Regions from separate parts of the Carnobacterium sp. genome, predicted to be linked through region 2. Evidence: predicted binding sites of a transcription regulator. Region 2 holds the regulator's gene; the other holds the start of a gene.
The links. Region 2 encodes HrcA, which represses chaperone genes, less so after heat shock. Its sites were predicted from a motif close to TTAGCACTCNNNNNNNNNGAGTGCTAA; they were not measured.

Region 1 (4,438 bases), on a different contig from region 2:
GTTTTTTGTCCTCCAGAAAGTTGGCTGATGTGTTTAGTATAATCATCTTCGTAAAAACGAAAACCGTGCAAGACAGAACGAATCTCAGCTTGATAACTAAACCCGTTTTCTTCACGGAATCGATTTTGAACGTGATCATAGCGGTTTAAAGTTGACTTGTAGAGTTCTTCATTAGAAAGTAATGCAGGATCTCCGAGTTGTTGTTCAATCGTGCGCATGTCCTTTTCTAGTTGAATGACCGGTTCAAAGACTGTTAACATTTCATCCCAAATGCTTTTTTCAGAAGATAAACCAGTATTTTGAGCTAAATAGCCAATAGTCACTTGTTTTCCTTTGACGATCTTTCCAGCATCAGGCTGCTCGATATCTGCAATCATTTTTAGAAGGGTTGATTTACCGGTACCATTTCTACCGACTAATGCAATGCGTGAGTTTTCTTGAATCTCTAAATAAATATTTTCAAACAACACATCTGCTCCAAAATAACGAGCTACATGTTGCGCTTGTAATAGAATCATAGTTTTGGTCCTCATTTCATCATTCTCAATAATAGTTTAGCACATATTATGGTCAAGGGAAATTACAATCCCATAAAAGCTAACTTTTTAGAAGCGGATTCACAAGCTTTCTTGTGAATTTTAATAAGATAATAAGTAGAGCGGAAAAAGCTTGTCACTATTTTTGAAATTAATGGTAGTATTAAAACTAAAAAATGATATAATAAGAACGTTCACTAAAAAAAGATTGTGAAGAAAAAGATATAACGATTTGCTTGTGAAATAAAACAACGAATCAAATCAAGCAAGTAGACTAATGACTGATGGAGGAAAAAAGAATGGTAGAAAAGAAAATACCCAATGCAACGGCTAGGCGATTGCCGATATATTATCGCTATTTACGATTCTTACATGATTCCGGAAAAGTACGTGTTTCTTCAACTGAATTGAGCGATGCTATTAAAGTGGATAGTGCAACAATTCGAAGAGACTTCTCTTATTTTGGCGCTTTAGGAAAAAGAGGATACGGATACGATGTTGAAGATTTAATGAATTTCTTTAGCAAGACTCTTAAACAAGACCGATTAACAAATGTTGCCTTAATCGGAGTAGGGAACTTAGGACATGCTTTATTGAACTACAACTTCCATCAAAGCAACAACATGAGAATAAGTGCAGCTTTCGATATAAATGAAGAAATTGTTGGCACTATTTTAAGTGGTGTTCCTATTTATCACATGGATGATATGGTTGAACAATTAAAAATTCAACAGATAGAGATTGTCATCATCACTATTCCATCAGATGTCGCACAAGCAACAGTAGAACGCTTAGTTGAAGCAAATGTAAGAGGAATTTTGAATTTTACTCCTATTAGAATATCTGTACCAGACGATGTGAGAGTTCAAAATGTTGATTTGACCAATGAACTACAAACATTGATTTATTTCTTAGATCATTACAAACCTGAAAATGCGTAAAAAAAAAAGGACTCAAACCGTTTATGGTTTGGGTCCTTTTTTTATTTTAAAGTAGACTTCAAGTATTTTTGAAGCTCTAACGAAATAACTTGTAGAAAAAACTACGTAAAGTACTGAAAAAAATGACCATCCGGAAGCTCCTACAGAATCAATCGCAAACCAGATGAATACTCCTGACATCAAGTAAGTAAAAACAATTTGCATTATAAAATTACGTTTATTTATCAAATGAAAATTCCTTTCTAACAGTTAGCACGTACTTATAAGAAATTTACTAATATAACTACTGTGTTCATAATAATATGGGTGATAATAGGAGTGGCAATATTTTTAGTTTTACTATATAGAAAACAAAAGACAAAAGCCATAGCTGAGTACAATAAAATGTGTCCATCAAAATGCATGAAAGCAAAGATAAGAGAGCTAATCACCGCGGCGCCTATACCACCAGTAATATCATATAAAAAGCCGAAGATAACTTTTCTGAAGACAAATTCTTCCATGATCGGTCCCATAATAGAGACAATGATCATATAAATGGGATAACTATTAACAATTAAAAGTATATTTTGAGTGTTAACGGAATCCACTGGAATATCTAATACTAAAATTTCAATTAAATTTGCGATGTATTGAGCTAAAAGCACCAGAGGGATTCCAGCGATACCCCAATAAATAATACTTTTTTTTGGTAAAGATGGACTTAAGGTTAAAGAATTTCGTATGGTAGATTTTCGATTCAGTAAGAGCATAACAACTGCTCCTAAAGTAAAACTAAAAATCGTCCCATAAACGGAAGCTTCAGTCTGGAAATTCTTTGGAGCAAGGGAAATAATGATGACCGGTAAAAATTGAGCAATTAAATAAAATAAAATAATTAAAATCGAAGTGTGACTCGTAAGTTTCTTCATATGATTAAGACCTTCTTTTTTTCGAGATAGCGTGCGCTCGTTTATATACAGTTTAATAAATAGCAATAATAGCATTCAATAGAAATTTTTTTAAAAAAAGAAGCCGGCTCTATTCTATGTAAACTGAAAATAACTTCATTTTTCAGTATAACATAAAAGGGGGAAAAAAGGGTACCACAATAGATGACACCGAATCCTATTCAATAAACCAATATTCACTTAAAAAGGAATAGAAATCAAGATGAAAATTCTTGCAATCTTTTTTAAATTTGTTATTATAAAGAAGTAGTTTAGCACTTGGTATGTTTGAGTGCTAAAGATGAAGAAATAATTTAGATGGAGGGATTTACGTGTTAAAACCATTAGGAGATCGTGTCATCATTGAAGTTGCTAAAGAAGAGGAAAAAACAATCAGCGGTATTGTTTTACCGGGTTCAGCTCAAGAGAAACCTCAAACAGGTTCTGTAATAGCTGTTGGGGAAGGCCGCGTTTTAGAAAACGGCTCAACATTAGCATTGTCAGTTAAAGTAGGCGATACTGTGTTATTTGAAAAATACGCTGGAACAGAAGTGAAGTACGACGGTAAAGAATATTTAGTGGTAAAAGAGCACGATATCGTTGCAGTCATAGATTAATCAGATAAATAAAAATAAATAAAGAAAAATGAACAAACTAAATGGATGAGGTGAAGGAAAAAATGGCAAAAGATATTAAATTTTCTGAAGATGCACGTGCATCAATGCTACGTGGAGTAGATGTTTTAGCAGATATTGTTAAAGTAACATTAGGACCCAAAGGAAGAAACGTTGTTTTAGAAAAATCTTATGGCTCACCACTCATTACAAATGATGGTGTTACAATTGCAAAAGAAATTGAATTAGAAGATCATTTTGAAAATATGGGAGCACAACTTGTTTCAGAAGTTGCTTCTAAAACAAATGATATTGCTGGAGATGGTACTACAACAGCTACAGTTTTAACTCAAGCTATCGTTCGCGAAGGATTGAAAAATGTAACAGCTGGAGCTAATCCAGTTGGGATTCGTCGCGGAATAGAAATGGCTACAAAAGTTGCTGTAGAAGAATTGTTGGCTATTTCTAAAAAAGTAGATTCAAAAGAATCAATTGCTCAAATTGCTGCTATTTCTTCAGGAAGCAATGAAACCGGAGAATTGGTTGCAGAAGCAATGGAACGCGTTGGAACAGACGGCGTTATTACAATTGAAGAATCTAAAGGAATCGAAACAGAATTAGGAGTAGTTGAAGGAATGCAATTTGATCGTGGTTACCTTTCTCAATACATGGTAACAGATAACGATAAAATGGAAGCAAACTTAGAAAACCCTTATATTTTGATTACGGATAAAAAAATCTCGAATATTCAAGAAGTTCTTCCATTATTGGAACAAATTTTACAACAAGGACGTCCATTGTTAATCATTGCTGATGATGTTGATGGAGAAGCTCTTCCAACATTAGTTTTAAATAAATTACGTGGAACATTTAATGTTGTAGCAGTTAAAGCTCCTGGATTCGGAGATCGTCGTAAAGCTATGCTTGAAGATATTGCTATCTTAACTGGCGGAACTGTCATTACTGAAGATTTAGGCCTTGAATTGAAAGATACTGAAATCAGTCAATTAGGACATGCAAGTAAAGTAGTTGTGACTAAAGATGCTACAACAATCGTTGAAGGAGCTGGTTCAGCAGAATCTATCCAACACCGTGTTGCTTTACTTAAAGCTCAAGCAGCTGAAACAACTTCAGAATTTGATAAGGAAAAATTACAAGAACGTCTAGCTAAACTTTCTGGCGGAGTTGCAGTCATCAAAGTTGGAGCTGCTACTGAAACAGAATTAAAAGAACGTAAATTACGTATTGAAGATGCTTTAAATGCAGCTCGTGCAGCTGTTGAAGAAGGTATCGTTTCTGGTGGTGGAACAGCGTTGATCAATGTTCAACGTAAAGTATCAGAAATTGAAGCTACAGGTGATGAAGCAACTGGTGTGAAAATTGTGATCCGTGCTCTTGAAGAACCTGTTCGTCAAATC
Region 2 (4,438 bases):
TTCATCAGGGTTAACTGATTTGTTTGGTTCTTTTCCAGCTTCTTTACGTACTGCTTCTACAACAGAAGGGATACGTGTTGATCCACCAACTAAGATGACTTCATCAATTTCAGATGTTGATAATCCAGCATCTTTCAATGCTTGGCGAACAGGTCCTTTAGTACGTTCTACTAAGTCATAAGTTAATTCGTCAAATTTAGCACGAGTCAAGTTGATTTCCAAGTGTAATGGTCCAGCTTCTCCAGCAGTGATAAATGGTAAGCTGATTTGAGTTGAAGTTACGCCTGATAAGTCTTTTTTAGCTTTTTCAGCAGCGTCTTTCAAACGTTGTACAGCCATTTTATCTTTAGATAAGTCAACACCGTTTTCTTTTTTGAATTCAGCTACCAAGTAGTCCATGATTTTGTTATCAAAATCATCTCCACCTAATTTGTTGTCACCAGCAGTAGATAATACATCGAATACGCCATCTCCTAATTCAAGGATTGAAACGTCAAAAGTACCACCACCAAGGTCAAATACTAAAACTTTTTCATCTTTATCTACTTTGTCTAAACCATAAGCTAATGCTGCAGCAGTTGGTTCATTAACGATACGTTCCACTTCAAGACCGGCAATTTTACCAGCATCTTTTGTTGCTTGACGTTGTGCATCGTTAAAGTATGCAGGAACAGTGATAACAGCTTTATCAACTGTTTCGCCTAAATAGCTTTCAGCATAACCTTTCAAGTATTGAAGAATTGTTGCAGAAACTTCTTGTGGTGTATATTTTTTACCATCAACTTCAACTGAAAAGCCAGCTTCGCCGATATGACGTTTAATTGAGCTAATTGTGTTAGGGTTTGTTACAGCTTGGCGTTTAGCCACTTCCCCTACTTGCATTTCTCCATTTTTAAACGCAACGACTGATGGAGTCGTACGATTGCCTTCTGGATTCGGAATAATTTTTGCTTCTCCGCCTTCTAATACAGCAACTGCTGAGTTTGTTGTTCCTAAGTCAATACCAATCATTTTACCCATTATAAATCCCTCATTTATGTTTTATTTTTTTTTATATTTATTTAAGCTTTATTGAGCAACAATTACCATTGCGGGACGTAATACGCGTCCATTTAAATCATAACCTTTTTGGAAAACTTGTACAACTGTTTCGCTTGGTTGACCTTCTTCAACAGGAACGGTTTGAATCGCCTGATGGAAGTTTGGATCAAAAGGTTCATTTAAAGGATCAATAACTTCAATGCCTTCACTTTTCAATGCAGCATTGAATGTTTCCATAACCATTTCAATTCCTTTTTTCAAACTTTTCCCTTGCTCATCTGTTACTTCAATAGCTAGAGCTCGTTCTAAGTTATCAATAACGGGAAGTAATTCTGTTGCTAAAGATTGAGCACGGAATTTAGCAGCATCTTCACGTTCTTTTGCATTGCGTTTTTGGATATTTGCCATTTCAGCTTGCACACGCAAATATTTATTTTCCATTTCTTCTAAATCAGCTTTTACTTTAGCAAGTTCATCAACTTCTGGTTGTTCCACTTCTACAGATTCAGTTGTTTCTTCTACCAATTCTGTTGGTGTTTCTTCAACCATTTCTTGTTCTTGCTTTTTATCTTTATTTCTAGACACAACAACAGCTCCTTTTGATTAATCGTCTACAGAATGATAATAGTCGATTATTTTTTTTGAAAGCTCATTTCGAAATACATCCACCAAACCGATCATTTTGGAATACGGCATATTTGTTGGACCTAACAATGCAATAACACCTGAACTATATCCTTCAATGTCATAACTTGCTGTAATTAAACTGAACTCATTAAAAAGCTCATTGTTTAACTCCGTACCAATTTTCACATTGATCCCAGTAGTACTTGGAATCAATAAAGAAGATAAGTCATGAGTACCATCCATTAAGGAATAAATAGACTTGAACTTTTCGACATTTAATTCATTCGAGAAATCGAGTATATTCATTCTTCCACCTACGTGCATCCTATCTTGTCCAGCTTTCAAAAAGACATCTTCGAAGATATTCAACATTCCTTCATTTGTTCGAACATACTTATTCAACAATATCGGAATTTCGGTCTTCAGTCTTTTAAATACTTCCATTAGCGGAAGACCAACTAATTGTTCATTAAAAATACGAACAATTTTTTCTAGCTCGTTAACATCCATTGACCTCGGAATCGTTACTATTTGGTTTTCTACATGGCCCTTATCGGTTACTAAGATAGCCATCACTTGATAATCATTTAATGGCACCAATCGAAAACCGGTTAGAATACTTTCTTTGATTTCAGGACCTAACGTTATAGCCGTGTAACTGGTCAACCGAGAAAGCAATTCAGCAGATTGAAAAACGATCTCATCCAATTGCCTAAACTGATTTCCTAAAGCATTCTTTATGACCGCAAGATCTTTTTTTTGAATTTTTGCTGGATGCACCAGATGGTCTACGTAAAAACGGTACCCTTTTAAAGATGGGACACGACCGGATGACGAATGCGTTTTTTCAATGAAGCCTAATTCTTCAAGACGCCCCATTTCATTACGAATGGTTGCTGAGCTAAAATTAATCTCTGCTTCATTCATTAAGGTTTTGGACCCTATGGGTGTCTCATATGAAGTGTATAAGCGAATGATAGATTTTAAAATTAAAATCTGCCTTTCAGTTAACATATTGCATCACCTCTTTTTTAGCACTTGAAACTATTGAGTGCTAATACATTTATTAATTTACCAAATATAACTGTATCTGTCAATAATTTTTGTTTATTTTTTGACTAATTTTGACGTTTATTTAAAACACCGGTTTAATGCTTGATTTGTCGTACTTTTACTAAAAAGACAGTGTCAAAAAATGGAAGGTTCCATCTTTAACACTGTCTTCTAATTCTTCTTATATTAGATTAAATTCTAGTTTGGCTTTTTCAATTTCATTTCTAATTTGTTCGAAACCAGTACCACCTAATGAATTCCTGCGTTCGACAGCTACACGAGATTCCAACAACGTATAAACATCTTCTTCGATAATAGGAGCAGTTTGTTGAAATTCTGTTAAAGGAATATCTTGTAAATAATGGCCATTTTTCAAGCATTTCAATACAAGTTTCCCAACAATTTCATGTGCTTCTCTAAATGGGATACCTTTTGAAGCCAGATAATCCGCTAACTCAGTTGCGTTTGAAAAATCTTTCGTTGTCGCTTCACTCATATTTTCTTCATGCACGATCATATCTTCCAACATACCAGCAAATATTTCCAAACAATCTTTAACGGTTTTTACTGTATCAAACATGCCTTCTTTGTCTTCTTGCAGATCCTTGTTATAGGCTAACGGTAAACTTTTCATTGTCGTTAACAACGAAAATAAATTGCCGTACACTCTCCCAGTTTTTCCACGAATCAATTCTGCCATATCTGGATTTTTCTTTTGCGGCATAATCGAACTACCAGTCGAAAAAGTATCCGTTAGACTAGCGAATTGGTATTCGTGACTGGTCCAAAGAATCATTTCTTCGCAAAAACGTGAAAGATGCATCATCAGTATACTGCTGGTAGATAGAAATTCTAAGATGAAGTCTCGATCGCTAACGGCATCCATACTATTGGAATAGATAGAGCTAAAACCTAACTGCTCAGCGGTGTACAAACGATCGATTGGAAATGTTGTTCCTGCCAAAGCTGCTGCTCCTAGTGGGGAGCAATCGATTCGTTTTAAACTATCTTGATACCGTTCTAAATCACGTTTAAACATATTGTAATACGCCAATAAATGATGAGCAAAAGAGATTGGCTGTGCATGCTGCAAATGCGTATATCCTGGAACGATCGTTTCAACATGCTTTTCTGCTTTCAATAAAATAACTTTTTCCAAATCCTCAAGAGATACTGAAATTTCACCTACTTGACGTTTTAAGTATAGGTGCATATCAGTAGCTACTTGATCATTCCGACTTCTTGCAGTGTGCAACTTTCCTGCAACAGGTCCGATTTCTTTATGGAGAAGCGTTTCAATATTCAAATGAATATCTTCATTTTCAATAGAGAATACCAACTCTTTCTTTTGGGCTTTTACTAAAAGACTTTCTAACCCTTTGATGATTTCATCTGCTTCTTCTTGAAGAATAATAGACGTTTTAGCCAACATTTTAACATGCGCTAAACTTCCTAGAATGTCTTCTTCAGCTAAAACTTGGTCTACTTCAATTGAAGCCCCAAACTCATCAATCCATTTTTGGTTTTCTCCTTCAAAACGACCGCCCCATAATTTTTTCATATTTGTCATCCTATCTTTTATTAAGTGTACTTTCTTCGTTTTTACTTGGTCTTAAGTGCATCTTTTGGCTTGTTTACTTCTGCGTGTACTTTTGTAGGCAATCCCCATAATTTGATGAAGCCAACAGATGACTCTTGGTTAAATGTATCTGCAGAA

Region 1: groES (co-chaperone GroES) is a predicted target of HrcA. The motif match lies at 2,679-2,705, and genes of this name have one in related genera.

Annotation. Positions count from the first base shown of each region.
Region 1 is NZ_JBEMBC010000001.1:37,956-42,393, forward strand. Features, by position in the region: gene ABS911_RS00190 (ABC-F family ATP-binding cassette domain-containing protein) at 1-518, opposite strand, end outside; gene ABS911_RS00195 (redox-sensing transcriptional repressor Rex) at 836-1,477, shown strand; gene ABS911_RS00200 (DUF4305 domain-containing protein) at 1,499-1,681, opposite strand; gene ABS911_RS00205 (CPBP family intramembrane glutamic endopeptidase) at 1,738-2,388, opposite strand; gene groES (co-chaperone GroES) at 2,739-3,023, shown strand; gene groL (chaperonin GroEL) at 3,086-4,438, shown strand, end outside.
Region 2 is NZ_JBEMBC010000024.1:7,932-12,369, forward strand. Features, by position in the region: gene dnaK (molecular chaperone DnaK) at 1-1,020, opposite strand, end outside; gene grpE (nucleotide exchange factor GrpE) at 1,069-1,626, opposite strand; gene hrcA (heat-inducible transcriptional repressor HrcA) at 1,645-2,682, opposite strand; gene argH (argininosuccinate lyase) at 2,903-4,282, opposite strand; gene ABS911_RS06760 (argininosuccinate synthase) at 4,324-4,438, opposite strand, start outside.